DNA from 3 places in the Shewanella sp. 10N.261.52.F9 genome. Region 3 is predicted to be linked to each of the others. Evidence: predicted binding sites of a transcription regulator. Region 3 holds the regulator's gene; each other region holds the start of a gene.
The links. The regulator NrdR, encoded in region 3, represses ribonucleotide reductase genes. The targets are predictions, from matches to a motif close to AAACACNANATNTNGTGTTT.
Positions count from the first base shown of each region.

Region 1: the regulator NrdR is predicted to act here: its motif matches at 4,934-4,953, upstream of nrdA (class 1a ribonucleoside-diphosphate reductase subunit alpha).
Region 2: the regulator NrdR is predicted to act here: its motif matches at 7,103-7,122, upstream of nrdD (anaerobic ribonucleoside-triphosphate reductase).

Region 1 is NZ_JBFRNX010000018.1:13,276-24,009, forward strand. It holds gene gyrA (DNA gyrase subunit A) at 204-2,921, opposite strand; gene ubiG (bifunctional 2-polyprenyl-6-hydroxyphenol methylase/3-demethylubiquinol 3-O-methyltransferase UbiG) at 3,213-3,923, shown strand; gene AB4298_RS12925 (HAD family hydrolase) at 3,919-4,587, shown strand; gene nrdA (class 1a ribonucleoside-diphosphate reductase subunit alpha) at 5,102-7,390, shown strand; gene nrdB (class Ia ribonucleoside-diphosphate reductase subunit beta) at 7,463-8,593, shown strand; gene yfaE (class I ribonucleotide reductase maintenance protein YfaE) at 8,562-8,972, shown strand; gene AB4298_RS12945 (YgiW/YdeI family stress tolerance OB fold protein) at 9,400-9,762, opposite strand; gene AB4298_RS12950 (oxidoreductase) at 9,961-10,734, opposite strand, start outside.
Region 2 is NZ_JBFRNX010000014.1:175,099-185,832, reverse strand. It holds gene AB4298_RS11870 (S8 family serine peptidase) at 1-1,505, shown strand, start outside; gene AB4298_RS11865 (VF530 family protein) at 1,694-2,014, shown strand; gene AB4298_RS11860 (hypothetical protein) at 2,104-2,916, opposite strand; gene ribA (GTP cyclohydrolase II) at 3,014-3,643, opposite strand; gene AB4298_RS11850 (YibL family ribosome-associated protein) at 3,859-4,215, opposite strand; gene nrdG (anaerobic ribonucleoside-triphosphate reductase-activating protein) at 4,380-4,844, opposite strand; gene nrdD (anaerobic ribonucleoside-triphosphate reductase) at 4,953-7,070, opposite strand; gene AB4298_RS11835 (hypothetical protein) at 7,471-8,190, opposite strand; gene AB4298_RS11830 (MarR family winged helix-turn-helix transcriptional regulator) at 8,235-8,687, opposite strand; gene AB4298_RS11825 (NADP-dependent oxidoreductase) at 8,867-9,865, shown strand; gene rssA (patatin-like phospholipase RssA) at 9,961-10,734, opposite strand, start outside.
Region 3 is NZ_JBFRNX010000012.1:251,005-261,738, forward strand. It holds gene AB4298_RS08860 (efflux RND transporter periplasmic adaptor subunit) at 1-905, opposite strand, end outside; gene AB4298_RS08865 (metallophosphoesterase) at 1,328-2,422, opposite strand; gene AB4298_RS08870 (acyltransferase family protein) at 2,479-3,630, opposite strand; gene ettA (energy-dependent translational throttle protein EttA) at 3,913-5,580, opposite strand; gene glyA (serine hydroxymethyltransferase) at 5,861-7,117, shown strand; gene nrdR (transcriptional regulator NrdR) at 7,266-7,715, shown strand; gene ribD (bifunctional diaminohydroxyphosphoribosylaminopyrimidine deaminase/5-amino-6-(5-phosphoribosylamino)uracil reductase RibD) at 7,796-8,917, shown strand; gene AB4298_RS08895 (riboflavin synthase) at 8,921-9,586, shown strand; gene ribBA (bifunctional 3,4-dihydroxy-2-butanone-4-phosphate synthase/GTP cyclohydrolase II) at 9,740-10,734, shown strand, end outside.

The DNA.
Region 1 (10,734 bases), on a different contig from region 3:
GGAGAGCTAACTAAAAAGCAATGACTTTTAACGCAAGACCTAGAGTTGCTTGGATAATAGTTACTTTCTAAAAATCAGACGATTGTAGTAAAGCTTATTAAAAACTTTGATCGTTGTTTTTGATAAGCTTTATTCATAAAGTAAAAAAGGATGCCAATGGCATCCTTTTTTCATAAGACTAACTAATCACCATTCAGATGCAATTAATCTTCTGTCTTTGGAGTGTCAGTACTTTCCGCTTGCGCATCTTCCGAACTAGTCACTTCTTGACCTTCAGTTTCAGAGGTCGCTTCAGTGACGATAGGATTACCCTCTTCATCAAGCTCTACTTCTGGTACCTGAATTTCATCGATACGCTGTAGACCAACAACTTTCTCTTCTTCAGCAGTACGAATAATTGTCACACCTTGAGTGTTACGACCAATAGTCGACACACCTTCAGCTGGAGTTCTAACCAACGTGCCCTTATTACTAATTAGCATGATTTCGTCATTACCGCCAACTTGTACAGCACCGACTACGGCACCATTACGTTCGCTAACTTTAATAGACACCACGCCCTTAGTACCACGACTCTTAGCTGGGTATTCAGAAAGTTCTGTACGCTTACCGTAACCGTTTTCAGTCACAGTTAAGATAGCGCCGTCACCTTTTGGTACGATTAACGAAACGACAGTTTGACCATCTTCGAGCTTAATACCACGAACACCTGTAGCAGTACGGCCCATAGCACGAAGAGCAACAATTTCTTCGCCTGTTTCAGGGTCAATCTTCACTTCACCCGTTTCAGAGCTACGCGCTTTTTCATTAAAGCGAACGACTTTACCTTCGTTAGAGAACAGCATGATGTCGTCGTTACCGTCGGTAATATCAACACCAATCAACTGATCGCCATCTTTCAGGTTAACCGCGATAATACCGTTTGCGCGTGGATTGCTGTATGCCGTTAATGCTGTCTTCTTCACCGTACCGTGTGATGTTGCCATGATAATGTACTTATCTTCAGCATATTCACGTACAGGTAGAATTGCAGTAATGCGCTCACCTTCAGCCAATGGCAATAAGTTAACAATTGGGCGACCACGAGCTGTGCGGCTAGCTAGTGGTAACTGGTAAACCTTCAGCCAGTACATCTTGCCAAAGTCAGAGAAACACAAAATGGTATCGTGAGTGTTAGCAACCAATAGTTTCTCTACGAAATCTTCGTCTTTCACTTTAGTCGCTGCTTTACCCTTACCACCACGGCGTTGTGCTTGGTAATCAGTCAATGCTTGGTACTTAGCGTAACCCAGATGTGACAATGTCACGACAACGTCTTCTTCATTGATCAAGTCTTCTAGACTCATATCAACTTCGTTAGCGTTGATCACTGTTCGACGCTCATCACCAAAGTTCGTTAGCACCTCTTCTAACTCTTCTTTGATCACTTCCATCAAGCGCTGTGGGCTAGCTAGAATATGCAGTAATTCAGCAATAATTTGAAGAAGCTCTTCATACTCAGCAATAATCTTATCGTGTTCTAAACCGGTTAAGCGGTGAAGGCGCAATTCAAGAATCGCTTGTGCTTGCTGTTCCGTTAAGAAGTATTGGCCATCACGAATTCCGTACTCTGGCTCTAACCATTCAGGACGTGCTGCATCATCACCTGCTTTTTCAAGCATACCTTTAACATGACCAAGCTCCCAACCTTGCGCAACAAGCTTAACTTTCGCTTCTGCTGGCGTTGGAGATGCTTTAATTAAAGCAATAATTGGATCGATGTTAGCTAATGCTACCGCTAATGCTTCTAGAATATGTGCACGCTCACGCGCTTTACGCAATTCAAATACAGTACGACGAGTTACTACTTCACGACGGTGAAGAATAAAGCACTCTAGCATCTCTTTTAGGTTAAACAGTTTAGGCTGACCATTAGTCAGCGCTACCATGTTAATACCAAAAGAACATTGCATTTGTGTTTGTGCATAAAGGTTATTTAGTACAACCTCACCCACTTCACCGCGCTTGATCTCGATAACAATACGCATACCGTCTTTGTCAGACTCGTCGCGCAGGCCGCTAATGCCTTCAATCTTTTTATCTTTAACTAGCTCGGCAATCTTTTCAATCAGACGCGCTTTGTTAACTTGATATGGAATTTCATGAACGATAATACGTTCACGACCATTCTCTTCCTCGATTTCAGCGCGAGCACGCATTACAGCACGACCACGGCCTGTTTTGTATGCGTCGATAATGCCCTTACGGCCATTAATGATTGCTGCTGTTGGGAAATCAGGACCTGGAATGTATTCCATTAACTGTTCAATAGATAACGCTGGTTCTTCAATCAGCGCTAAACAACCCGCAATCACTTCACTTAAGTTATGTGGAGGAATGTTAGTTGCCATACCAACAGCAATACCTGACGAGCCATTCACTAGTAATGTAGGAATACGTGTCGGTAATACTGCTGGAATAAATTCAGTACCATCGTAGTTAGGTACAAAATCTACGGTTTCTTTTTCTAAGTCAGCGAGTAATTGATGCGCCACCTTGTCCATACGGATTTCGGTATAACGCATTGCCGCTGCCGCATCACCGTCAACAGAACCGAAGTTACCTTGACCGTCAATAAGTGGGTAACGCATTGAGAATGGCTGAGCCAAACGAACAATTGTGTCATATACGGCTGTATCACCATGTGGGTGATATTTACCAATTACGTCACCAACAACACGAGCAGACTTTTTATAAGGCTTGTTCCAGTCGTTTTTCAGTTCGCTCATGGCGAACAGTACGCGACGGTGCACAGGCTTTAAACCGTCACGAACGTCCGGTAGTGCACGGCCAACAATTACACTCATGGCGTAATCTAAGTATGAATTTTTTAATTCGTCTTCAATATTAATTGGTGTTATAGATGAAGCCAGATCAGTCATAAACTGCTCGATCCCCTGAAATTTAGCGTGCTATTCCTTTTTCCTAGAATAGCTATGCTTGAAAACGTGATTTGGCATTCTAACACAGTTATTTGATGGCGCTAGACCCAAATTTGGATTCATTTTAAATAAGCGACAAAAGCTAATTCACTTGATTAAAATCAAGGCATAAGCGCATTAATTGCCCACTTTGTACAATAAGTATCAAACAGCTCTATAACTGCTTTGTTTCTTAGCGCTAATCATTATAATGTGGCCAAAAGACGGATTTGTCGCTCTGAGGTAATTTAAGTGCAAACACATAATAATGTCGATCCACAAGAGATTGCGAAATTTGAGAAAATGGCCGCCACATGGTGGGATCCAAATGGCGAATTTAAGCCGTTGCATAATTTAAACCCATTACGCCTTAACTATATCGACCAGACTGCAGGCGGAATATTTGGCAAACAAGTTTTAGATGTCGGTTGCGGCGGCGGTATTTTGTCTGAAAGTATGGCTAAAATAGGTGCCAACGTAACAGGTCTAGACATGGGTGACGAACCGCTTGATGTTGCAAGACTACATGCACTCGAATCCGGCGTTAGCATTAACTACGTTAAAAACACTGCCGAAGCGCACAGGGATGAACACCGTGGCCAATACGACGTTGTAACCTGTATGGAAATGCTTGAGCATGTTCCAGACCCAAGTTCTGTCATTCAGGCCTGTGCCGATATGGTTAAACCAGGTGGATATGTATTCTTCTCAACCATTAATCGTAATATTCGTGCTTATATAGAGACTATCCTCGGCGCTGAGTATCTATTAAAGATGTTGCCTGTGGGTACCCACGATCATAATAAATTTATTAAACCTTCGGAATTAATCGGACTTGCAGATCAAGCTGAGTTGTTTTGTAAGGACGCTGTTGGGATAACTTATAACCCAATCACTGATATTTTTAGATACACCAAAAGTTTAGAAGTTAATTACATGATTGCTACAGTCAAACATGATTAAGGCTAAGCAGATTAAAGGCGTGCTATTTGATTTAGATGGCACGCTTGCTGATACCGCCCCGGACATGGTCACAGCGTTAAATATGACCCTTCAAGTAAATGGATACGAACCAGTGCCATTTGCTCAGTTAAGAGCTAGCGCTTCTCATGGCAGTATTGCCATGATTAAAACAGCGATACCGAAAGTAAAAGATGATGAAATCCCAGCGCTACAACAATCGCTGTTTGATCATTATCAACAGGTAAATGGCGATAATTGCAAACTATTTTCGGGGCTGGAAAACTTTTTACAACGGCTAACTGAACTTGCAATTCCTTATGGCGTCATAACGAATAAACCAGCACGTTTTACTCGACCACTGCTAAACCGACTCGGTTTAACCCCTCAAATGCCAGCCATAGTCAGTGGCGATACGACTTTGCACTCCAAGCCCCATACAGCGCCAATGTTCTTAGGCGCCCAGCAACTCAAAGTGTCTCCTAAGCATATTTTATATTTAGGTGATGCAGAGCGAGATTTAATCGCAGCAAAAGCTGCTGGTATGATATCAGGGCTTGCAGCATGGGGTTATATAAGCGATCAGGATAACCCAAACGCCTGGCCAGCAGATTTAAGCTTTGTATCTGGTGAGCAATTAGTCGAATTTTTCAGTAAATTAGGTTAAAAACCAGACTAGATAATAAACATGTTCCACTTTGATTTGCGTCATTTTAGAATAGTTTTAAATCAACAGCGCTTCCGGCAACGGTTGATTGTTTTCACAAAGTATAACTTAGCACTTTGCGCCACTTAAAATGATCGCTAACGATCGCTCAAGTAAACTGCGATCTTAACGATCATTTTTATTTGCTTAAATCTTCTCCATTCACAAGGAAGTCAAATCAAAACAAGCTTTAACGGTTAGCCTTTACTAACACTTAAGATTATCCTCAAGATATCCACAACTTGTCCCATAAATTCCCACTTGCAAAAATCCCATAACCTCACTATCTTGTAGCTATTGAATCTAAAAACACCATATATTGTGTGTGAGAGACTTAAGCAGGCACTATTTAGTCGTTTGTGTCAACAAAAAGGAACTCTCCGTTTTTACGGTTAAAACTGTTTGTTTACAGGGAAACGTACGGTGAACCTGAACAGGTCACTTTCATAAATATAAAAACCAAGGTCTATCTTTAATGAATAGCAATATGACAGTCACAAAGCGTAGTGGCGAACGTGAGACGATCGATCTCGACAAAATCCATCGCGTTATTGAATGGGCAGCAAAGGGACTAAACAATGTCTCTGTATCGGAAGTTGAGCTACGTTCTCACCTACAATTTTTCGACGGTATTGCAACTGAAGCTATCCATGAGACTATCATTAAAGCCGCTGCAGACTTAATTTCTCCTGAATCACCTGATTACCAGTTTTTATCAGCGCGCTTAGCTGTATTCCATCTACGTAAAAAAGCGTTCGGTCAATTTGAGCCGCCTAAGCTTTACGAGCACGTAGTAAACCTTGTTGAGCTTGGTAAGTACGACCAGCATATTTTAGAAGACTACACAAAAGAAGAGATTGATATCTTAGATAGTTATATCGATCACTGGCGTGATATGAACTTCTCTTACGCTGCGGTAAAGCAGTTAGAGGGTAAATATTTAGTACAAAACCGTGTTAGTCACGAAATTTATGAAAGTGCGCAGTTCTTATATATCTTGGTTGCTGCTTGCTTATTTGCGAAGTACCCAAAGGATACGCGCCTTCAATACGTTAAAGACTTTTATGATGCTACTTCAACATTTAAGATCTCGCTACCAACGCCAATCATGGCTGGCGTGCGTACGCCTACTCGTCAATTCAGCTCGTGTGTATTGATTGAATGTGGTGATAGTTTAGACTCTATCAACGCGACGTCTTCTTCAATCGTTAAATACGTCTCTCAGCGTGCTGGTATTGGTGTCAATGCCGGTCGTATTCGCGCACTAGGTAGCCCTATTCGTGGCGGTGAAGCATTCCATACGGGTTGTTTGCCATTTTATAAGTATTTCCAAACGGCGGTTAAGTCTTGTTCACAAGGCGGCGTTCGTGGTGGTGCTGCGACTCTTTTCTACCCAATGTGGCATTTAGAAGTTGAGTCATTATTGGTACTAAAGAACAACCGTGGTGTCGATGACAACCGTATCCGTCACTTGGATTACGGTGTACAAATTAACAAAGTCATGTACCAGCGTTTGGTTCAAGGTGGCATGATCAGCTTGTTCAGCCCATCAGACGTACCAGGTATGTACGATGCATTCTTCGAAGATCAGGAAGAATTTGAGCGTCTATACCTTAAGTATGAAGCTGACCCGAGCATCCGCAAAAAGCAGATCAAAGCGGTTGAGTTATTCTCACTTATGATGCAAGAGCGCGCCTCTACAGGTCGTATCTACATACAGAACGTGGATCACTGTAATACTCACAGCCCATTTGATTCTAAGGTTGCACCGGTCCGTCAGTCTAACTTATGTCTTGAGATTGCGTTGCCAACTAAGCCGTTAAATAACATTAACGACCCAGATGGTGAAATTGCACTTTGTACGCTGTCAGCACTTAACTTAGGTGCGATTAAGAAACTTGAAGAGCTTGAACCATTAGCCGATCTAGCTGTGCGTGCGCTTGATAACTTACTTGATTATCAAGACTACCCAATCATCTCTGCTGAGAAAGCATCGATGAACCGTCGTACTTTAGGTATCGGCGTGATTAACTTTGCTAACTACTTAGCAAAAGAAGGTGTGCGTTACTCTGATGGTTCAGCTAACGGCATTACCCATAAAACATTTGAAGCCATTCAATACTATCTATTGAAAGCGTCAATGAAGCTGGCTCAAGAGCAAGGCGCTTGCCCTGCTTTCCATGAGACAACTTACGCTAAGGGTATTTTACCAATTGACACCTATAAGCGTGACTTAGACAAGATTTGTGATGAGCCATTACATCTTGACTGGGAAACACTACGTGAAGAGATCAAAACTCATGGTCTACGTAACTCAACGCTTTCAGCACTAATGCCATCAGAGACCTCTTCACAGATCTCTAACGCAACAAACGGCATTGAGCCACCACGTGGTTTGATCAGCGTAAAAGCGAGTAAAGATGGTCAGCTAAAGCAAGTGGTACCTGACTTTGAAAAGTACCAGTACAGCTATGAGTTACTATGGCAAATGCCGAATAACGATGGTTATCTACAACTAGTTGGTTTAATGCAGAAGTTCGTCGATCAGTCGATTTCAGCAAACACCAACTATGACCCGACTCGCTTTGAGGGTGGTCGCGTACCAATGAAGGTACTGTTAAAAGACTTATTAACCGCTTATAAATATGGTGTGAAGACACTTTACTATCACAATACTCGTGATGGGGCTTCAGATAGTCATGACGATATCACTGCCATTGAGAAAGAAGATGACAGTTGCGCTGGCGGCGCATGTAAGATCTAACCCAAGATTTTAATCATTAGTATTAAACGTTAATTTAAGGGGGCGCAGCCCCCATTATCGGAAGATAGAAAAATGGCCTATTCAACATTTTGTCAAACTCCAAACAACGCAATGCTAGAGCCTATGTTTCTTGGGCAGTCAGTTAACGTAGCGCGTTATGATCAACAAAAATATGAAGTTTTTGAAAAGCTAATTGAAAAGCAACTTTCATTCTTCTGGCGCCCAGAAGAAGTCGACGTTAGCCGCGATAAAATCGATTACGCTGCACTGCCAGAGCATGAAAAACATATCTTCATCTCAAACCTAAAATATCAAACGCTACTTGATTCAATTCAAGGCCGTTCACCAAACGTTGCATTCTTGCCGTTGGTATCTCTACCAGAGCTAGAAACTTGGATTGAAACTTGGTCTTTCTCTGAAACCATTCACTCCCGCTCTTACACGCATATTATTCGTAATATCGTTAATGACCCTTCAATCGTATTTGACGATATCGTAGAGAACGAAGAGATCTTAAAGCGCGCCAGTGATATTGCGAACTATTACGACCACCTGATCAAACTTAGCCAGGCTTACCACCTTTTAGGTGAAGGTAACCATGAAATCGACGGCGAAGTCATTGAAGTCACTAAGCGTGAAATTAAAAAAGCGCTTTACCTATGTATGGTGTCAGTAAACGTATTAGAAGCGATTCGCTTCTATGTCAGTTTTGCTTGTTCATTCGCCTTTGCTGAACGAAAGGTGATGGAAGGTAACGCAAAAATTATTCGCCTTATCGCCCGTGACGAAGCACTGCACCTTAATAGTACTCAGCATATCTTGAAGATAATGCACGGCGGCAAAGATGATCCAGAAATGGCTGAAATTGCTAAAGAGTGTGAGCAAACAGCGATCGATATTTTCGTAAAAGCTGCTGAACAAGAAAAAGAGTGGGCTAAATACCTATTCAAAGACGGATCAATGATTGGTCTAAACGAGCACATTCTTTGTCAATACGTTGAGTACATCACTACTGAGCGAATGAAAGCGGTAAACCTTGCCTCTCCTTATGAAGAGAAAAGTAACCCACTTCCTTGGATGAAGAACTGGCTAGAAAGTGATTCAGTACAAGTTGCGCCTCAAGAAGTAGAAGTCTCTTCTTACCTTGTTGGGCAAATCGATTCATCAATAGATGAAGATGAGTTCGCAGACTTTGACCTTTAAGCCTATCAACTTTAGCCAAGCTAGCTTTAAGAAGGCTCCAATTGTGAGCCTTCAAGGCATGCCTGTGTTGTTGTTTAATCAGCAGCACCAGACATTGCTAGAAGCACTTGAACAGAAGAAAGTGAAGATATTCTCTGAATGCCGCAGTGGTTTCTGCGGTCAATGCAAAACTAAAGTCATTAGTGGTCAGGTCACTTATCTTAAAGAACCTTTAGTCGAATTAGAAGCTGACGAGTGCCTGCCCTGCTGTTGCATGCCTGATGGAGATATTGACTTAGCCCTTTCTGCAGAAGGCGCTGAAGTAGTGGTACGAGTAACCAGTCCAAAATCAACTAAAAAGAGCGAAGTGACGTCTGTTAACCCATCAATACAAGGCTAAGCAAACATTCCCCTCAAACTCTTAGTTCATTAGTTTACAACTTCGGTAAGCAATCAATTAAGTATACTCGTTATTTTATAGCTACTGTTTTAGCTAAGTAACGCCACAACGAGTACATCGTTTTATAAGCGTTTTAAGTTTATGAGAAAACAAGCCGTTCGCAAAACACAAACATTATTGTCGAAAATGGGATGAGTTGCTTAGCTGGCGTTATGAGCAAAAGGCTTTGATTTATTTTAAAGACAAGTTGCTTTGATACAGCGAGATCCTTTCATTCTAAAACTAACAAGTTAGAGCAGACAGTATTAACTAAGTACAATTGGTAAAAAGCCCATTAATCTTTAATAGGCTTTAAGTTCAAGTGTCAAAACTGAGATGCTAAACTTCTGCCAGCGAGTGCTCTTATGCCATCATGCTTCGCGGCCACTTATTTAGCGAGTTTAATCGTATCGACATCGATTACCGTATAAGACCAGCCACTATCGACCTCCCCCTGTAGAACAACTTTGGTCTCAGGCGTTGCTTCTACGCCATTCCAATCTTGATCGTCAATTTCAATGATGATTTCACCAGTATTGTCTTTAAATTTGTACTCTTCGTCCCCTAAGCCCGCAACAATATAGCCAGTAAGTACGACTTGAGTATCGTCCTTTGCTTCTAAAGCGACAGCAACAGTCTTAACACTAACATTGCTTGGTCCAATAAACCCGCCACTTTTCTCTGAACTCGGTGCAGCCAAAACGTTAGATGATGCAAATAACAGTGCACTGATTAATATTGCTTTTCTCATAGAATTCTTCCTTTCATAAATGAATGCTTACGTCAATATTAGCTATTAATATTGTAGTCCATACTAAGTAATACCAATGACAAGATAACGAAGTAGCTGTGAAGCAAGTGTGAGTTTATGAATAAAAAAGCCAATAAAAAACCTGCTAATGCAAGAGCGTTAGCAGGTTTCATTAAGCGAATTTTTAAACTTTAAATTTTAAAGTGTTATAGCGAGCTCTGCTCCTTGACGAATTGCACGCTTGGCATCAAGTTCTGCTGCTACGTCAACACCGCCAATTAAGTGCACAGGCAAACCGGTTGATTTCATTTCATCAACAAGTTCAGTATTGGATACCTGGCCTGCACATAAAATCACATTATCAACATCGAGTACTTCTGCTTTCCCATCAACGCTAATATGTAAGCCTTGTTCGTCAAACCTATCGTAACTTACACCTACTTTTGTCATAACTTGGTGTTGCTTTAGCACTGTACGATGGATCCATCCTGTCGTTTTGCCTAAACCTTTACCTATTTTTGTCGTTTTACGCTGCAACAAATAAACTTCACGGTGCTTTTCTTCGGGGACAGGAGCAGTCAAACCACCGGCTTCTTTATAGTCTTTGTCGATGCCCCATTGTTTTAGCCAGCGATTTAAATCGAGTGTAGAAGATTCTGACTCACAAAGGTAATGTGCAATATCGAAACCAATACCACCGGCACCAATTAAGGCCACTTTTTTACCAATTGAGACTTCACCATTAAGCACCTTTTGGTAATCAACTACTTTTGGATTATCAAAACCTGGTAAATCGATAGCACGCGGTTTAACACCAGATGACATAACGATTTCATCAAACTTTTCATCCCGCACGACACTGGCGTCTAAAGGAGTATTTAATCTAAGTTCAACCTTGTGTAATTTGATCTGGTTGAGGAAGTAACGAATGGTTTCATCGAACTCTTCTTTGCCCGGTATTTTACGCGCAAG
Region 2 (10,734 bases), on a different contig from region 3:
CTTATGACTCTGTGATGTCAGTTGCTGCAGTCGACAGTAATAAAGATCATGCCGCATTTTCGCAATATACCGATCAAGTTGAGATCTCTGGTCCCGGTGAAGCGATTTTATCTACTGTAACCCGAGGTGAAGGCCGCCTAGCAGACATTAATATTGGTGGTCAGTCTTACTTTGATAATGGTGTTGTGCCTCATAATCGCTACGTACAATCTGGTTCTAGCCACGTAAGCTCGCCATTTATCGGCAGTGCAACAGGCGTTTTGGCAGAATGTACAATTAATGGCAGTACATTTAATTGTGGCAACATGAGTAACAAAGTTTGTTTAGTCGAACGCGTTGGTAACCAAGGTACTAGCTACCCTGAAATCAATGCAGTAAAAGCTTGTGCGACAGCCGGAGCAACCGCAGCTATTGTTTACAGTAATAGCACCCTACCCGGTTTACAAAACCCATTCCTTGTAGATAGCAATAACGAAGCCCCATTAGTGTCAGTTTCAGTTGACCGTGCTACGGGTTTAGCACTTAAAAACCAACTAGGTAGCAGTGTTACGGTTTCTAATACTGATAATGAAGACTATGAGTATTACAACGGTACATCAATGGCAACCCCTCATGTATCGGGCGTAGCAACATTAGTTTGGAGTCATCACACTCAATGTAGTGCAGAACAGGTTCGTAATGCACTAAAAGCAACTGCAGAAGATTTAGAAACTGCAGGCCGTGATAATAAAACGGGTTTTGGTTTAGTAGACGCAAATGCAGCTAAAGCCTATTTAGACCAATCTTGTGATGGTCCAACAGACCCAGGAACAGGGCCTGGTGACAACGTATTAGTCAATGGTGTCACTAAGGCAAACCTTGCAGGCGCTAAAGGTGATGAGCTGTATTACTCAATAGATGTACCAGCTGGTGCAACTGATCTGAGCTTTAATATGAGCGGCGGAACAGGCGATGCAGATCTATACGTTCAGTATGGCGCATCTCCGACAAGTAATAGCTATGATTGTCGTCCATGGAAAAATGGTAACAATGAATCATGCCCTATCACTAATGCGCAATCTGGTACCTATTATGTGATGGTACAAGGTTACAGTGCATTTAACTCAGTGAATTTAGTTGCTAGCTTTAATGAGTCAACTGGTGGTGGTAATACCGGTGGCCCAGCAACATACACCAACACTAACAGCTACAATATTCCAGATAACAGTAGCGTTGGCGTTGAAAGTGTCATTGCAGCAACGCGTACAGGTGATTCTGGGAACGTTACAGTCAAGGTTAACATCAGCCACACTTATATTGGCGATCTACAGGTTGAGCTTCATAGCCCAACAGGCCAAATTGCAGTTTTACATGACAATTCAGGTGGCAGCAGTAATGACATTATCAAAACATATACTGTAGATATGTCAGGTGTTGGTTCTGCTGGTGACTGGAAACTAAAAGCTGTTGATAGTGCGCGCCGTGATACTGGCAGCATTAACTCATGGGAACTCAGCTTCCAATAAACTTGCAGTAGCAAAATGATTAAAGAGAGCTTAATAAGCTCTCTTTTTATTTAGGGGTGATGACGTCAATGACATAGGTTGAGTCATGCCAATTGCAAGCCGTATTCAATCTATAAAGATCTGCCACAAATAAGCTGATATAATTAGCTCATTCAGGTAAGTACCAACAAGATGATTGCAACCACACTATGACCCAAGCAAACAATCCACTCCACGGCATAAAGCTCGAAGATTTATTAACTGATCTTGTTGATCACTATGGTTGGGAAGAGCTAGGCAGCCGTATTGATATCCGCTGCTTTAATCATGATCCAAGTATTAAATCTAGCCTCAAGTTTTTACGTAAAACCCCATGGGCAAGAGATAAAGTGGAATACCTTTACTTGAAAATGAACAAGCTACCTTTACCTGCACCTAAAGCGTACAGTGATGAACCCGCCATAGCTAAGCCTGTGAAGCAAAGAAAACAACTGCCAGCTGCTAATATAAAGATCTGGGGCGACAGGTAATCACCGACGAAGATAGACGTGAATAGGTTGGTTTGATTGATAAACCAACCTATTGCTAATTCCCGTCATTAGCTTAAGTTAGATTAGCACTATATCGGGAACTCAAAGATTAAGCGCCAAACCTCCACTCCATCTCCTGCACGATAACTCAAGCCAAAACGTTCAATATTAATCAAGTCCCAACCTACTGGTTTAGAAAAAGCGAAAGTCATTCCAACCTCATAGCTATTGGCGACTAATACATCGTCCTCAAAAGGTGTAGTAAACTTTAAGCGGTCAAAGTACCAATAACCCGCCACAAAAAATCGCGGTTCGACCTCGACCCCTTTCACTTGAAAATAATAGTTCGTACCGATATCAACACCTGACTGCAGCGCAGAATAGGTCTCGCTACTATTGTCATTTAATGTGGTATAGCCAGCAAAGAAAACGCGATTAACCCAAATGGGCGATGTGTCGCCAAGTTCAAAATCAAGTAAGCTCGACATCCCAGCAGAATAGATCATGACGTCATTGCTATTGGTAAAGTTAGTACCAAAGCCTAGATCGGCATAGGTTTGAAACTCATGAGTGTCTGACGTTTTAACTCGGTACTCAATACCAGGAGTAATAGCGAGAGTTCCAACACTAGACGGAAAGTCACCGTCTGGTAAGTCACTCCAAGTAAAATTGAAAAAACCCATAGAAACAGGAGTATTAAGCACTAACGATTCAGTATCGCTCCGTTGTAAGTCAAAGCTTAACGGGATATTAGCGACGGTCGCATTTTGACCAGAGGTTCGATAAATTCCACTACCAAGATAATTAGCAAATGCGTAATGGCTATAATCAACTTCGGTCTCAGCCTTAACGGATAAGGTATACAGCGGCAGTAATAAAACAAGGTAACGCAAACGGGCCATAAACAAACTTTATATAAAATAAAATGTTAATTGATAGCCCGAATATAGCGATATAGAGGGGTAAAAGCCATGAGAATTGACGCTTTATCCGAGCAAGTTAATCTTCACTCGCTTTAGGATCAGTCTCAATAAAGTGATGTTCTGACATCATATGACCTAATTGAGTCGATTTGGTCTTCAGATAATCTTCATTATAACGATTCTTACCCACTTGCAGTGGAACTCGCTCTACCACTTCAAGACCAAAGCTTTGCATGGCTTTTACTTTACGTGGATTATTAGTCATTAAGCGTACTTTTGCGATTCCGATTTTTTCCATCATAGGAATAATCATATCGTATTTACGCATGTCAGCTTCAAAGCCTAAACGCTCGTTAGCTTCAACCGTATTTGCACCTTGATCTTGCAACTCATAAGCACGGATTTTATTAAGCAAGCCAATACCACGCCCTTCTTGGCGTAGATAAAGAATAAAACCTTGGCCTTCTTCCGCAACATTTTGCATTGCGGTTTGCAACTGAAAACCACAGTCACAACGCAAACTAAATAATGCATCACCGGTTAGACATTCTGAATGAATACGCCCTAAAACAGGGACGTCTGGAGAAAATGTACCAAAGGTAAGTGCTACATGCTCTTTACCCGTCTCACTATCTTCAAAACCATGCATTTCGAAAACACCCCAAGGTGTTGGTAGTTTTGAAGACGCGATGTATTTAATCGACATGAAAAAACCTTAACGACAACTCTCATTCCTTGAGACTGCAAACGTCCTGATAAAGAAAATAAATGGCTTGAGACGAAACTCTTGCTAGCTCTATGATTTAGTCAGTTTAAGGTGTCATTGATTTTCAAATTCACCTTAACTGTCTTCGAGCCAGCATAAGCTTACTATCTAGTGATAACCTTGAAGCGGCTCACTAAATGAATAACTAAAAGTACTTAAAACTCTTTTGGTGCGAAACCTGTGACTTGTTTAATACCCATTTCACGGCCTAACGCCGTCATAGGGTGAACAACCACAAGTCCTTTAACCGATTTTTTCAACTTACCCATGTCGGCTTGTTCTGCTTTGGTCAATACACGGCTAAACTTAAGGCCTGCAACAGTACCGCCTTGTTTGCTTAGTTCACGTGTTTGCTGACCTTTCACGCTACTGATCCGCTTAGTGATAGCTGCAATTTCTTGCTTAAACTGGATCACAACTGTTGGATCGCTGCGCTTTTCAGCTGCTGCTAGCTTACGACGAAATTTGTCTAACTTATCGTTGAGCGTTTGCAGCTCCTGCTTTAAATTCATTTACAAACCTTAAATTCAAATCTAAATAACACGTTTAGAAACAAAAACAGCCTCAGTGATCTGACGCCGTTTTCTATTATTGCCACATTATAACAGCAAATAAACCAGTTTTACCTAGGTTTATAGTGAAACAACATACAAGTTGCTTCGCACCATTAGCGTATTTATCGCAAATAATGGATTGTCTGGTTACTACTACCTCTAAAAACCAAGCTAGGATCGGCAAGCTCTTGCTCAAACTTACCATCGACAACCACATTAACTAAATCCACAACAGCTTGTTGTTCTGCGCTTAATTCTTCTAGACGATAGCCCGTCCAAAGCCAGATATCCTTAGCTGGACATTGCTCTATAACTTGCTTTACCAGCGCTAATATCGCTGCAACATTGGCAGGAAATAGTGGGTCACCACCAGAGAGTGATAAACCACGTCGTTTAATTCGATTATCATTCAAATCATCAATAATACGTTGTTGCATCTGCTCGTCGAACAAATGCCCTGAACAAGGGTTCCACGTCGACTGGTTATAACAACCACGGCACTGATGCTCACATCCTGACACAAATAGTGTCGCTCGCGTGCCCGGACCGTTGATCACATCGGTTTGATAATATTGATGATAATTCATAATCAATTAATTCCAGCTAGAAAACAAAAAAGGTGCTGAACACAGCACCTTAATTTTAGCTAACACACATTGAAGCATTAGCCGTTTTACCTACATTGAGTACAAGTACTATAGGTGTTTAACGCGGCGCTTAACTTCTTCTTGTTTACCGTAGTTAAACGGTCTTGCATCTGGACTACCTAAGTAACCACACACACGGCGAGTTACCGATACGCGGCTTGGCTCATGGTTGCCACACTTAGGACAAGTAAAACCTTTACTTGTACAGCTAAACTCGCCGGTATATCCGCAGTCATAACACTCGTCAATCGGTGTATTAGTACCGTAATATGGCACTTTGTGGTAGCTATAATCCCAAACGTTTTCTAATGCTTCAACGTTATTTTGCATGTTAGGGAATTCGCCGTAACAGATGAATCCACCGTTAGCTAATTCTGGATACGGCAATTCAAAGTCAATCTTGTCGTACGGATTAACCTGCTTTTCAACGTCCAAATGGAAGCTGTTAGTGTAATAACCTTTTGCTGTCACGCCATCAACCACACCAAATACTTTAGTGTCTAATGCGCAAAAACGACTACATAGGTTTTCACTTGGAGTACTGTATAGGCTAAATGCATAACCAGACTCAGCTTTCCAGCTATCGGTTGCCTGCTTCATATGCTTGATCACTGCAATCGCTTTCTCACGTAGCACTTCGCTATCGTAAATATGCTCTTCAGTACCATAAAGCGCATTAATTGTTTCGTGTAGGCCAATGTAACCTAAAGAAATTGATGCACGACCATTTTTAAAGATTTCTGATACATCGTCATCAGCCTTTAAGCGCACGCCACAAGCGCCTTCCATATAAAGGATAGGAGCAACACGTGCCTTAACGCCCTCAAGACGAGCAATACGAGTATCAAGAGCTTTACGAGCCATCTCTAAACGCGTATCTAAAATCCGGTAAAACTCAGCCTCGTCACCTTTAGCTTCAAGAGCGATACGTGGCAAGTTTAAGCTAACTACACCTAGGTTGTTACGGCCTTCGTGGACTAATTCGCCATCTTGCTCATAAGTACCTAAGAAGCTACGGCAACCCATAGGCGTCTTAAATGAACCAGTTACTTTTTCAACTTGTTCATAGTTAAGGATATCTGGGTACATACGAGTTGAAGCACACTGCAGAGCAAGTTGCTTGATATCGTAGTTACAATCGCCGGCTTTATGGTTAACACCGTCGCGAATTGCAAATACTAACTTAGGAAATACTGCTGTTTTACGGTTTTTACCGAGACCAGCAATACGCACTTTCATCATTGATTGCTGAATTAAACGAGATTCCCAAGAGATACCTAAACCAAAGCCAAAAGTAACAAATGGCGTTTGGCCATTAGCGGTATGCAATGTGTTTACTTCATACTCTAATGACTGAAATGCGTCGTGACACTCTTTTTCAGTTTGTGCTTTAGCAAATGCTTCAGCGTCGCTAATTTCCCACTTAAGCGCCACTTGATAGTGCTTATCGTAACTCTTAGTCACAAATGGTGCTAATACCTCATCGATGCGGTTAATGGTTGTACCGCCGTAGATGTGGCTAGCAACTTGCGCAATAATTTGCGCAGTTACTGCTGTCGCTGTCGAAATAGACTTAGGCGTTTCGATTTCAGCATTACCCATTTTAAAGCCATGGGTTAACATGCCGCTTAAATCAATTAGCATACAGTTAAACATAGGGAAGAATGGTGCATAATCTAAGTCATGGTAATGAATTTCACCTGACTCGTGAGCCGCAACCACATCCTTTGGCAAGATATGGCATTTGGCGTAATGCTTCGCCACGATACCTGCAAGTAGATCGCGTTGAGTCGGAATAACTTTTGAGTCTTTGTTGGCATTTTCATTTAACAATGCCGCATTACTTTGCTCAACAAGACCACGGATCTCAGTGTTTAAACGGCTGCTCACTTCGCGATGAACATCTCTATCATGACGATACTCAATGTACATACGTGCAAGTGATTTATAAGGGCCTTCCATCAGCAAATTTTCAACAGTATCTTGCAGATCATGGATCTTAACTTCGTCTAAATCAGCCACACTAGCAGTAACAATTTCAGCGACCTGTTGTGCATAGTCAGTGCACTCAATGCCTGCCGAGTTAGCAGCTGCTATCACGGCATCTTTAATCCTTGTTTCGTCAAAAGGCGTACGGTAACCATCCCGTTTAATAACCACTGGCATTGTATAAATCCTCTTTAGGTCGCTCAACTAAGTAACACTACATATAGTGCCACTTTTTCTATAAATCACAATATGTGGCGCATTAAGCTATAAATTTGCGTTAAGTACTTTGATCCAGATCATTATTTTAAAAGAGGAAGACAATAAGAAAACAGTTATGCAAATAAACCCGCTTATCTAAAATAATGGCCTTGACGAAGGCAAAGAAGCGGGCTAGAAGCAGGATAATTGAGGTATAAATTGTGGATAAAAATCAACAGAAATATCCGCCATTGCAGCTTGCTGACTGCAACCTATTGGCTAGTTTAATAAAGGTAAAGCGATTAGCACTAAGAGCTTATCTCTGTGGAGTCGTTTTGACTGATGATAAAGTGTAATTCAAGACAAAAAACGGCTCAGTTTAGTGACGACTTGCCAATGCAAGGTAACTATTAAGCTGACCATTGTCTTGTTGATGATCGCCAGTCATCGAGGTTAACTGCATTAACGACTTGATCCCTTGGTAGTGGTTTCTTTGCTCATCAGTTAATGGTCTGTCTGACTGCAGCAGCTCGGTAATCTGGCTAGAAACACGATTGGCCTTTTGCGCAACGAGTGGAGATTGTGAAATTTCCATTGTGCCCATCACCCACTTCGCATCATCTAGCATCTCTGCCAATTTTTTATCTTCTTCGTTATTAGTGAGTGCGCTACGCTGCTCATCAATAAAGTCTGATAATGACTGATTGTCGGCGGGCGGAATATCAAACCCACTGCTAGATAAACGATTCAATTGCCCTTCTGACAAAATACCATCTTGATATAAGCGTTGAATTAAAGATGGCAGTTGCGCCGAAGTGAAGTTACCACCTTTGAAGAAGTCATTAGCCATAGCTTCTATTTTTTGGGCGCGTTCAGCGCGGCCGGACAAAACTAAGGTATTATCCTTTGTCGTCAGCTCGCTTGCTGCCGACTCCGCTGATTTAGCGCCTGAACTCCCCACCCTAGCAGTATTACCGACATTTGACTGACCACTATTAACACCGTAAGCGTCAGATACTGCATTATTGTTGATTGCGTGATTAATACTGCTCAGTGGATTCATCGTCAAAATGTCGGCGTAATAAAGAGATACTGCCAATAAAGCATTTAACGTGCCGACTTATCGATTTGCAAAACAAGTGATTACTTTTGCGTCAATTCTTGTGTCAAACTTAGACATAGACCTCTAAGCTGCTCAACCTCTTGTGCTGTCATATCGACTTTATCTAGCAAGGTTTGTTTTAGGGCTTGTGCTTCTACTTTCAAATCAACCCCTGCAAGAGTTAAAGCAATCACTTTCTTCCGCTCATCGGTCTCATCAGCGAGGCGCTGCAAAAAACCCTTACTTTCTAATCGTTTAACAATCGGCGTTAAGGTTCCCATATCAAGGCGAGTTGATTGCGACACTTGGGTTAGGTTCACTCTGTCACTTAGCCAAAGCGCTTGCATCACTAAATATTGTGGGTAAGTAAGTTCATATCTTTCAAGTAATGGACGATAGGCTCGCATTAGTGCATTGGTCGCAGTGTAAAGTGCAAAGCAAACATTGTCAGAAAGGCTAGCATTAGAAGATCGTGTTACGTCGTTTTCGGTCACTACAAGTAAACTTTAGTTAGGCGAGATAACGCTAATATTAACCCACATAAATCACTAACACTAGCCAGCATTAGTTATATTTGCGAGCAAGTAGTTTGCGCGCAAACTATTTGCAATTTCAAATGTGTTTATCTATGATGCATACAATTACTTTGCGCACAAACAAATTAAGGGAAGATATGAAAAGCCAAGTCATTCAACTAAAGTCTCGTCCAGAAGGCATGCCAGTAGCAGATAACTTTAACCAAGCAGAGCTTACGCTAGAAGCTATTAAGCCGGGTGAGTTTTTGGTGAAAAACTTATGGATGTCTGTTGATCCTTATATGCGTGGCCGCATGATCGATAGAAAAAGTTATATTGCTCCCTTTGAAATTGGTAAAGCTTTAGATGGCGGTGCTATTGGAGAAGTGATTGAGTCACTCAACCCTGAATTTCCTATCGGTAGCAAAGTTACCAGCATGCTTGGTTGGCGCAGTCATTATGTCACTGACGGTAGCGAAATAACACGTCTACCAGAGACCCCACTGTGTGAATCACACTTTTTAGGCGTATTAGGTATGCCGGGAATGACCGCATGGACAGGGCTTAACCGTATTGCCGAGTTAAAAGCTGGCGAAACTCTTTTTGTATCAGCCGCTTCAGGAGCCGTAGGCAGTGTTGCCGTACAAATTGGTAAACTTATGGGCGCACGTGTAGTCGCCTCTGTAGGGAGCAATGACAAAGCGGATTATCTGCGGAAGTTAGGCGTAGATGAAGTTATAAATTACAAAACCTGTAGCGATTTAAATGCTGTACTCGCCCAAGCAGCACCTGAAGGTATTGATGTTTACTTTGAAAATGTCGGTGGCGACCACCTTAGTGCAGCATTAAACAATATGAAAGATCATGGCCGAATTGCAGTATGCGGCATGATTGCCCAGTATAATGACACGGCGCCAACACCGGGGCCAAGTAATCTTGCACAGATCATTATCAAGAAACTGAAAATTGAAGGTTTTATTGTATTTGAGCACTGGGAGCATTATGGCGAGTTTGCAGCGCAAATGGGTCAATGGTTAGCAGCCGGTAAAGTCCATGCTGAGCAAACCATCTATGAAGGCTTAAGCCAAGCACCAGATGCCTTTATCGGCCTATTTGAAGGCAAGAACCGTGGCAAGATGGTGGTTAAACTAGGCTAATCAAATATTAGCGGTGGAAATTTAAAGAACAAAAAGGCGCTATTTGCGCCTTTTTAATTTTACAAAATCACCTTTCAATAGAATACTGTTCGATTCTACGATTTCGCAATGTCAGTAGAATGCTGTGCAAGCGCCGCTTCAATCAAATGCGCCACTTTTTCAACTGCTGCTTCACCTGCTGCAATTGCCTCTTCAGCACGATGAAACTCCATAGTACCAATATCGCCTAAATCCGGAACGATACAGATATCAGGCGGATCGCCCATTAAACGCGCGCGTTTATGGCGCTGCTCAAGTATATCCATCGATTGTGACATTACCGCTAACATACCCGGATTAGGATTTTGTTGGCTATTAGCCTTACCACCAAGAGAGAACTTTTCAGTTAAACCACTAATGTAATCTCGACCTCTAGCTAACAGATCAGTAAAACCTTTGTCTTGATGCTTTTCGGCTTCTTTTACTTCTTCAACCGTTGGTTTATCGCTTTTCATATTCACAGGCAATACTTGCATGCGCCCGCGCTTTAAACCATGCAAGTCGACTGCAATCACCAAATCAACGTCCATTGCGCGGCTTACAGAAACTGGTACAGGGTTAACCACTGCACCGTCAACCAACCATCGACTGCCCACTTTTACCGGTGGCAAAATGCCGGGCATAGAGCAAGATGCTCTAACGGCGTGGCGCAGGTCACCTTCAGTAAACCAAATCTCCTGGCCTGAATACAGATCCGTTGCTACTGCGGCAAACGGCCTTTTTAGGTCAGTAATTTGCAAATCACCAATCCGTTTTTGCAGTACATCAAATACACGCTCACCGCCAATTAAACCACCGCGTCCCCAGCTTAAATCCATTAAACCTAATAC
Region 3 (10,734 bases):
ATACCATCAGTGCCAATAACATAAACAAAGCGGTTAGTCCCTGAGTATTCTAGCGCTTGTACTGGGATCACAGGTTCAGAAACGCTCGGGAATAACATGGTTGCAGACATCATCATGCCTGGCTTTAATTGATGTAGAGGGTTATCAAACTGCACTCTGACTTTGAGGTTTAGGGTGTCTTGGTTGACGCGAGAATCGATGGCGATGACTTTACCGATAAAGGCTTGATCTGGCCAAGCACGACTCTTAGCACTAACGGCCATGCCAACACTTAACTGTGACAGGTAGTTTTCAGGCACTTGTAAATCAAGTCGCATGCTTGACAGATCATCAAGTGATAATAGCTCTGTACCCGCAGTGACCATTTTGCCTTGGCTAAAATCTATAAGGCCTGCAGTACCTGAAAATGGTGCGCTTAAGTAATGGTAATCAAGGTCGGCTTGCGCCGCTGCAAGGCGAGCGAGTGCCATATCCACACTGGCGGTTTGGGCATCGATTTCAGTTTTAGTGATGGCGTTTTTATCAATGAGTTTAAGGAATTCTTTAAGTTTACGCTTTTCATCGGCGAGGTAAGCATTGGCTTCTGCAAGGGCTGCTTGTGCTTTGGCGTCATCAAGTTGTACTAAAATCTGGCCTTGACTGATTTCTTGGTCAGTATTGATTTGAATAGACTTAATCTTGCCTGCAATTTGCGGTGCAATATATACCGATTGCTCAGCATCGAGCTTACCAATCAAGGACAGTGACTGAGATAAGTCATGCTGTTCGACCAATCCAGTTACAACCGGGACGGTGCGCACAGGACGATCTTTAGTGTCGGTGCGTTTAGCTTCTGAGTAGCTGCTATACGAAACAGCACCCGCGACAATCAAGATTAAAGGAATTAAAAAATAAGATGGTTTCATGAATGATTACTTACCCTGCCAAAGTTGGGATTATTTTAGATAAAAAACGGCCTTTGTAGAGTAAAGCAATGTAAAGTAAGGAAAAGTATAAGTTAATGTTTTACATGGTTTTATCTTAAATGGATCAAAGTTAACCTTTCGTTATCAATATTATCATCTTGGTTTCATCGGCAAAGGAGGGAACTGAATCATTTAGCGTAATGAGCCTAGGAGGAGGTTGTTCGTGTGTGCTTGCCGATACAAGTTGTTTTGATGAGGCAAAGCTTATTAAATCGCAACTGTTAAGCCTGTAATAGAAATGGGGTTAGTTGTTAATGCCTCAGAGGGTAAGCTCAGATACGACTATAAGAGCCAACCTTGTTGGTCGGCTCTATTTTTAGTGCTTAGTGTTTAACTAGCTGTACTGGGGCAAATTAAGACTGTTACAGCGCTTGTCGCGAACCATCGAATAACCCACGACTAAATTGGTTATTTTCAATCAGTAATAACTCGCCCTGTTTGCCTAGTTTTATGCTGCTGTCAATGGCTATCACCTTATTATTAAACAGGCCTAGCACCTGTTTTTGTGAGGTGTGGCCGACGGTAATATGGTTAACCTTGAAATAAGCGAGAATTTTATCAAGCTCGGTTTCAGTAAAATTATCTTTAAAGTAGCCACGATACCAAGTGGGTCCGTTGCCATAAAACAGGAAGTTTAATAACTCATCCTGTTTAAGCTCGCTTTTGGGTCTACCAATATTGTCTCTAAATAGTCTATTGGCTTGCGCGATTGTCAGCCCGCGATCTAACCATTCACTGCTAATTCCACCATGCATGTAAAGTACATCATTGATTTTCACTAAGGTGTGTTTGCTTCTAAGCCACTGACCGATTTCGGTGTCGGCGCCATAAAGCTCATCGTTACTTTTTGCCATTAATTCACTGGCCAGATCATAGCGCTCATGCACGTATCTTAAGTCGCCGCCAAGTACCATCTGTTCATGGTTGCCCATGAGTAGATGTAGCATGCCACCTGCTGCTTTTGCCTGTTTATCCAGTTGATAAACAAACCACAAGACTTCGTTTATCTTGTCGCCGCGGTCAAACATATCGCCGGTAATAACCATATGACCATCACCGAAAGCCCAGTTATTATCAGCATCGATGATTTTTTGGTTTTTAAGCAGGCTGATTAAAACATCGTATTGACCATGAACATCGCTGAGGGCAACGATATTATTAACACCGCTGTAGCTATCAGGCATCACTTGTTTAATGGCATTGCTGAGCAGCGGCTCAGGTAATTGACCACAGTTATCAGGGCGCTTAAGGCTATTATTGCTGATTACAGTGGACTGTAGCTTAGCATTACAAATCCAATAAGCGGTTTGTGATTGATTGCCATTAGTGACTGTCTGCGATTCTGCCAAATTATCGATTACATAAGGGCCGTCAAATTGATAAGCAACAGGCTCTGATGCCTGCAGTTGCCAAGTGGTAGTCAGTAAACTGACCGCTAATAATAAAGATTTAGTCATTGTTGTACTTCTTATTTTTGTGTCTTTAAATCAAGTTTTTCAAGGTAATAAGTTATTTACCAGCCAATTAAATAACGGCTGCGCTTACTCAGTAACTTCTTGATGATGATTGCAATAACGTAGGAAATCGCAATCACGCCCAAGGTAACTAATAAGGTGGTAAACACATTTCCTTTACCGGCAAGGCCAAATAGATCTGGACTGTCATAGAGCATCCACCATGGAGTGGTGATCCAAGGGTGAATAAAGTAAATGGCAAAGCTGACCTCAGCTAACTTTTGCAGTGGTGCAATCGAGATATGCTCAAACTTGTTTAAAATCGCCAATATTACTAGCGTGAGCAAGATTTTTTGCGGCAACATTAAGTCAGGCACTGTCATTTCAAATGGCGCTTTATTTAGTGTTCCGGCACCAAAGTACTGCGCTTGTATAAGGGCTAGGGCAATACCTGTAAGTAGCATTGGCAGCCAATACTTATCGATAAATGGGAATAGTTTTTCGCGATGGGCTGAACCCCAAACCCCAAGTAGGTAGACGGGTAAAAAGTAGACTAAAGATTGAATCGCATTTAGGTTTGAAACCGGTCTATGTACCAGTATCGCAATGATTAACAGCGGAATAGCGTAGTAGAGTACTTGCTGCTTTTTAATGAGATACATGACCCAAGGCGATAGGGCGAATAACATCATTCCCATAGGAATATACCAATATGCAGTCAAAGTTCGACCAGTTATGACATACCAGCTTGCAGCCGCGGCTGGGCCTGTAATATCTGCCATCTCTTTATGCATCATTGGGTCGGTACCTACTGTAAGGTGCCAAACAATCCAAGGTAAAGATAAAAGTAAATAAGGCAGGAAAACAAATTTAGTTTTGCTCTTCATATACTTTTTGTAGTCCCAGCGGTGATAGAACACATGGTGGAACAAAAAGCCTGAGATAAACACAAAAAAGACCGTGCCGTTCATCATCAAGTTAAACCAAGCTTTGTCGGCAAAGGTTTCCACTTCCCAGCCCGCAGGGCGATAACAATGAGCCATTACAATAAAGATAATGGCAATACCGCGGAAATGATTAATGCTATTTAAAAAGCCGGTTGATTTTTTGGCTGGAATAGCAGGCTCCTGAGTGCTTATTGAGGGGGCACTAGTGGCACTGCTGTTAGCCTGAGATAAGCGAGTTTTATCGTCCATTGCATTCTTGTCCATTAATTGCAGCCTTACTGATGTAAATGCATTTTTATTATTTTAGAGACAGGGAAACTGCTGCCGTTTTAATTGGTTAATTTATACCAATTGGCATTTTGGCATATTTAATAAGGATTTTGTTGCCGAAATGCAAAATATTTGTGCTTCTCGAGTGGAGGATCTTTGGCTTAATAAAAGAGCGCTTGTTATATTTGTACTGGAAATTGGGGCTGCAGGCGGATTGATTGTTTTAGAACAATAAAAAAGGAGGCTTAAGCCTCCTTTGAATATGTACGATGAGTGTTACTTAACCATACGCTTGTACTTTAAGCGATGCGGCTCAACAACGTCTGTACCCATGGTTTCTTTCAACCATGTTGAGTACTCAGTGTAGTTACCTTCATAGAAGTTAACTTTACCTTCGTCGCGGTAGTCTAGGATGTGAGTTGCGATTCTATCTAAGAACCAACGGTCGTGTGAAATCACCATGGCACAACCTGGGAACTCAAGTAGTGCTTCTTCAAGTGCACGCAATGTTTCAACGTCTAAGTCGTTGGTTGGCTCATCCAGTAACAGTACGTTACCGCCAGCTTGTAGAAGCTTAGCTAAATGCACTCGGTTACGTTCACCACCTGACAATGTACCGATGATCTTTTGCTGATCGCCACCACGGAAGTTAAAGCGGCCTACATAAGCGCGGCTTGGAATTTCAGTGTTGTTGATACGCATAATGTCTTGGCCGTCAGAGATCTCTTGCCAAACCGTGTTCTTATCGTTCATTGAATCACGGAACTGTTCAACCGATGCGATTTGAACAGACTCACCGAGCTCTACGGTGCCGCTATCTGGCTGCTCAGCGCCGGAAATCATCTTAAATAATGTTGATTTACCCGCACCGTTAGCACCGATAATACCGACGATTGCGCCTTTTGGTACTGAGAAGCTCAAGTTATCAATCAGTACGCGGTCGCCATAAGATTTTGTCAGGTTATTGATTTCGATAACCTTGTCACCTAAGCGCGGTCCTGGCGGAATAAAGAGTTCGTTGGTTTCGTTACGCTTTTGGTAGTCGTTAGTATTAAGCTCTTCGAAGCGAGCCATACGTGCTTTACCTTTAGACTGACGGCCTTTAGCACCTTGACGTACCCATTCAAGCTCTTTGGCGATAGTCTTTTGACGTGCGCTTTCAGTGGCAGATTCTTGCGTTAGACGGGCATCTTTCTGCTCAAGCCAAGAAGAGTAGTTTCCTTCCCATGGAATACCTTCACCACGGTCAAGTTCTAAGATCCAGCCTGCTGCGTTATCAAGGAAGTATCTATCGTGGGTAATTGCCACAACAGTACCCGTGTACTCTTGTAAGAAACGTTCTAACCATGCAACCGATTCCGCATCCAAGTGGTTGGTTGGTTCGTCAAGTAACAGCATGTCAGGCTTTTCTAGTAGCAGACGACAAATCGCTACACGGCGACGTTCACCACCTGATAGCACTTCAATCTTCTCATCCCAATCAGGAAGACGCAGTGCGTTAGCTGCACGGTCTAAAACCACATCTAGATTGTGCGCATCTTGAGATTGGATTATTGACTCTAATTCACCTTGCTCTTTTGCAAGTGCGTCAAAATCTGCATCAGGCTCAGCATAAAGTGCATAGACTTCATCTAAACGTACTAGGGCGTTTTTGGCGTCTGCAACGGCTTCTTCAACGGCTTCACGAACTGTTTGGTTTGGATCTAGCTTTGGTTCCTGCGGTAGGTAACCAATTTTAAGATCTTGCATTGGGCGAGCTTCACCCTCAATTTCAGTATCAAGACCCGCCATGATGCGAAGTAGGGTAGACTTACCAGAGCCGTTAAGACCCAAAACACCGATTTTAGCGCCAGGGAAAAAGCTTAATGAGATGTCTTTTAAGATCTGTTTTTTAGGTGGGACAATCTTGCCCACTCTAAGCATGCTATATACAAATTGAGCCATGTTTAATTCTCTTTGATTGTATTTTTTCTATGTTGATTGCTGGCAATTCTACTCGATTCAATGCAGAACTTAAATCTGAATTCGCGCAGTTTCAGTGTGTGTCAGCTTGATATCGGTCATAACAATATTTACTTGTTGTTAGCTGCTATTAGTGCTTTTTACAAAACTCACTCATCTAGAATTGCAAGTAATTTCATGTTGTAAATACTGGGATTGTGATCGAATGCGCTGTATCATACCGCGCAACCCTACTAGAACAATTTTACAGCTGGAGTGAGTAATGCTGAAAAAAGATATGAATATCGCGGATTACGATCCACAACTATTTGCAGCAATTGAAGATGAAACGCGCCGCCAAGAAGAGCACATCGAACTCATTGCTTCAGAAAACTACACTAGTCCTCGTGTTATCGAAGCGCAAGGTACACAGCTAACTAACAAATATGCTGAAGGTTACCCTGGTAAGCGTTACTACGGTGGTTGTGAGCATGTAGATATTGTTGAAGAGCTTGCTATTTCTCGTGCAAAAGAGCTATTCGGCGCGACTTACGCAAACGTGCAGCCACACTCTGGTTCACAAGCTAACGCGGCCGTATTTATGGCACTGCTTCAAGGCGGCGATACCGTTCTTGGTATGAGCCTAGCGCACGGTGGTCACTTGACTCACGGTTCTCATGTAAGCTTCTCTGGTAAGCTATACAATGCAGTTCAGTACGGTATTGACGAAACAACAGGTAAGATTGATTACGCTGAAGTGGAACGTCTTGCTGTTGAGCATCAACCAAAGATGATTATTGCGGGCTTCAGCGCTTACTCTGGCATCATTGATTGGGGCAAGTTCCGCGAAATCGCTGACAAAGTTGGCGCATATTTATTTGTTGATATGGCTCACGTTGCCGGTCTAGTTGCAGCAGGTATCTACCCAAGCCCAATGCCACACGCACACGTTGTCACTACAACAACCCATAAGACGCTTGCAGGTCCTCGTGGTGGTTTGATTCTTTCTGCTATCAACGATGAAGATATCTACAAGAAGCTAAACTCTGCGGTATTCCCTGGTGGCCAAGGTGGTCCTTTAATGCACGTTATCGCTGCTAAAGCGGTTGCATTTAAAGAAGCACTAGACCCAGAGTTCACCACTTACCAAGAGCAAGTTGTTGTTAACGCTAAAGCAATGGCACGTACTTTCATCGAGCGTGGCTACGATGTGGTATCTGGCGGTACTGACAACCATCTGTTCTTGCTTGATTTAATCAGCAAAGATATCACTGGTAAAGATGCTGACGCTGCCCTAGGTAACGCTAACATCACAGTAAACAAAAACTCAGTGCCAAACGATCCTCGTTCACCATTTGTGACATCTGGTCTACGTATTGGTTCTCCAGCAATCACTCGTCGTGGTTTTGGTGAAGAAGAGTCAGTGTTACTGACTAACTGGATGTGTGACATCTTAGACGACATTTCAGATCTAGCCGTTAGCGAGCGCGTTAAGGCTCAGGTTCTAGAATTGTGCGCTAAGTTCCCTGTTTACGGTTAACCTTAAGGGTTAAATCAGGTAGACTCCAATGGCCGCATTTATGCGGCCATTTTTGTTTGTATTCAAGCATACTTTTGATTCGAGTCTACTTTCTGAGGTTTAGCTAAATCCAGTGAGTGAAACGACCTAATTTCTAACCGGAGGCTAAATGCATTGTCCATTTTGTAGCGCAACTGACACAAAAGTGATTGATTCGCGATTAGTCGCTGACGGCCACCAGGTGCGTCGACGTAGAGAGTGTGTTCAGTGTCACGAACGTTTTACTACTTTTGAAGGCGCGGAGTTAGTGATGCCGCGTGTGGTAAAGCAAGACGGTAGTCGCCAGCCTTTTGATGAAGAAAAGCTGCGTGGTGGCATGTTAAGAGCCGTAGAGAAAAGACCTGTATCAATGGATCAAATTGAGCAGGCATTGACTAAGATTAAATCGACTTTGCGCGCCACAGGTGAACGTGAAGTGAAATCTGAAATGATCGGTAACTTGATGATGGAACAGTTGGTTAACTTAGATAAAGTTGCCTATATTCGTTTTGCTTCAGTTTATCGCGCTTTTGAAGATGTTTCAGAGTTTGGCGACGCTATCGCTAAGCTGCAAAAATAACCTAGAAAGTAATCTAAGTGACAAGGGCGCAGTTCACGACTGGGCTCTCCATCAAATCAACAATCGGAATTGCCGCCATTATGTGGTCTAGCGAAGATAGTCAAATGATGAGCCTTGCCATTCAGTTGGCACAAAAAGGCATGTACACCACCCGTCCAAATCCTAGTGTAGGTAGCGTTATCGTTAAAGATGGCGTAATCGTCGGTGAAGGTTATCATATCCGTGCTGGTGGTCCTCATGCTGAAGTCTATGCGTTAAACATGGCTGGGGATGATGCTAAAGACGCTACTGCTTATGTCACGCTTGAGCCATGCAGCCATTATGGGCGCACTCCGCCTTGTGCTAAAGCATTAATAGAGCATGGTGTTAGTCGGGTGGTTATTGCTGTAACCGACCCTAATCCTGAGGTCTCTGGCCGCGGTATTGCTATGCTACGCGATGCAGGAATTCAAGTGGATGTTGGCTTGCTGACTGAAGAGGCAAAGCAGGTTAACTTGGGCTTTTTAAAACGCATGCAAATGGGGTTGCCTTGGGTAACAGTAAAGCTTGCAGCAAGTCTTGATGGCAAGACTGCATTATCAAATGGTGTGTCTAAGTGGATAACAGGCCCTGAAGCACGCAGCGATGTACAGCGACTTCGTGCGCGGCATTGTGCATTGGTTACTGGCGTTGAAACTATTCTCGCTGATGACCCAAGTCTTAATGTGCGTCATAGCGAGTTAGGCTGGTTGGCAAATCAACTCGCACCTGCTGAAATCCATCAACCGTTGCGTGTTGTCGTCGATACGCAAGCGCGTCTTGGTGCTGAGCTAAACTTATTTAAGCAAGCTTCGCCAGTGTTATTGGTGAGTAGCAAACCTTACCCTTCAAATGTTCAAGCAGCTTGGCCTGCACATATGTCGCAACAAGTATTACCAACCGTTAATGACCGCATAGACTTGCAGGCTTTGTTAACTCTACTGGGTAAAACGTGTAATTCTGTATTGATAGAAGCGGGAGCAACCTTGGCTGGCGCAGTGTTGAACCAAGGCTTGGCTGATGAATTAGTATTGTATCAAGCGATGAAGATTTTAGGCGGGCATGGGCGTAATTTACTTACGCTAGATGACTTCCAAACGATGTCAGACATCCCGCGAATCAACCTAATCGATGAACGTAAAGTGGGCAAAGATACCCGCTTAACGTTAAGAGTGAGTAATTAATCTATGTTTACTGGGATTATTGAGTCAGTTGGTCATTTAAGAAAAGTAGAACGTCGCGGTGACGACATTCGCTTAACCGTTGCCAGCGGCAAATTAGATTTATCAGACGTTAAACTGGGTGACAGTATTGCCACTAACGGCGTATGTCTAACCGTAGTCGAACTCATGAGCGATGGTTATGTAGCAGATATCTCTGCCGAAACCGTAAGTTTGACGGGTTTCTCTCATTATCAAGTAGGAAAAGCCGTTAACCTTGAAAAAGCGGTGACACCAACGACTCGTTTAGGCGGGCATATGGTAAGTGGCCACGTGGACGGTATTGCTCATGTGGACGATAGGCAATTTCGCGGTCAAGCTATTGAGTTTTGGTTATCTCCACCACCAGAGCTGGGGCGTTATATCGCCCATAAAGGCTCAATAACTATTGATGGTGTCAGCTTAACGGTTAACGAGGTGCAAGGGCATAAGTTTAGACTGACTATTGTGCCGCATACAGCTGGTGAAACTACGTTAGTGGATCTTAAAGCTGGTGAAAGCGTTAACATTGAAGTGGACTTAATTGCGAGACATTTAGAGCGTTTGATGAGCTATGGCAGTCAAGCGCAAGACAGTAAACCTAAGTCTGAAGTGACTATGGAACTGTTAGCTCGCTCAGGATTTTTAAGATAAATACTGGCTTAAGGCTGTTTTGGCGATTAAATTTGTCTTAATCAGCTTATATTAAGCGGAAGATACAAGAATAATCATTAATAACTCACTACAAGAGAGCATTGACCTCGATGCAAGTTGTTCATTGTAGTGGCAAAAAATAAAGGTCTGAACATGGCGTTACATAGTATAGAAGAGATCATCGAAGATATTCGTCTAGGTAAGATGGTCATCTTGATGGATGACGAAGACAGAGAAAATGAAGGCGACCTAATTATGGCTGCTGACATGGTGACGCCAGAAGCGGTGAACTTTATGGCTACTTTTGGTCGCGGCCTTATCTGCCAAACACTAACTAAAGCACGTTGTCAGCAATTGAACTTGCCGTTAATGGTAACTAACAATAACGCCCAGTTCTCGACGAACTTTACTGTTTCTATTGAAGCGGCTGAAGGGGTCACTACAGGTATCTCAGCGCAAGATCGTGCAGTAACTGTGCTTGCCGCTGTTGGTAAAGATGCTAAGCCTGCTGATATCGTGCAGCCAGGCCATATCTTCCCGTTGATGGCGCAAGAAGGCGGGGTACTTATCCGTGCAGGCCATACAGAAGCAGGTTGTGATTTAGCGCGTCTTGCTGGTTTTGAGCCATCATCAGTGATTGTTGAAATTTTAAATGACGACGGCACTATGGCGCGTCGTCCAGATCTAGAGATCTTCGCTGAGAAGCACGGTTTGAAGATGGGCACTATTGCTGACCTAATCGAATACCGCAACACAAAAGAGACCAGTGTTGTTCGTGAAGCAAAATGTAAGCTACCTACTCGCTTTGGTGAGTTTGAGATGCTGACTTATCGCGACACTATCGATAACCAATTGCATTATGTATTGGTTAAAGGTGAAGTGACCGAAAACACATTAGTGCGCGTTCACCTGCAAAACACCTTTAATGATCTATTGCACTCAGAGCGTGATCAGCAACGTAGCTGGCCGTTAGAAAAAGCAATGGAACGCATTAGTAATGAAGGCGGTGTACTTGTGTTATTGGGCAACCATGAACACAGCAGCGACATTCTTGCGAAAGTAAAAGCTTTTGAAGCGGAAGATAACGGTAGTACACCAGCTGCAGCACCTTGGAAAGGAACGTCTCGCCAAGTGGGTGTCGGCTCACA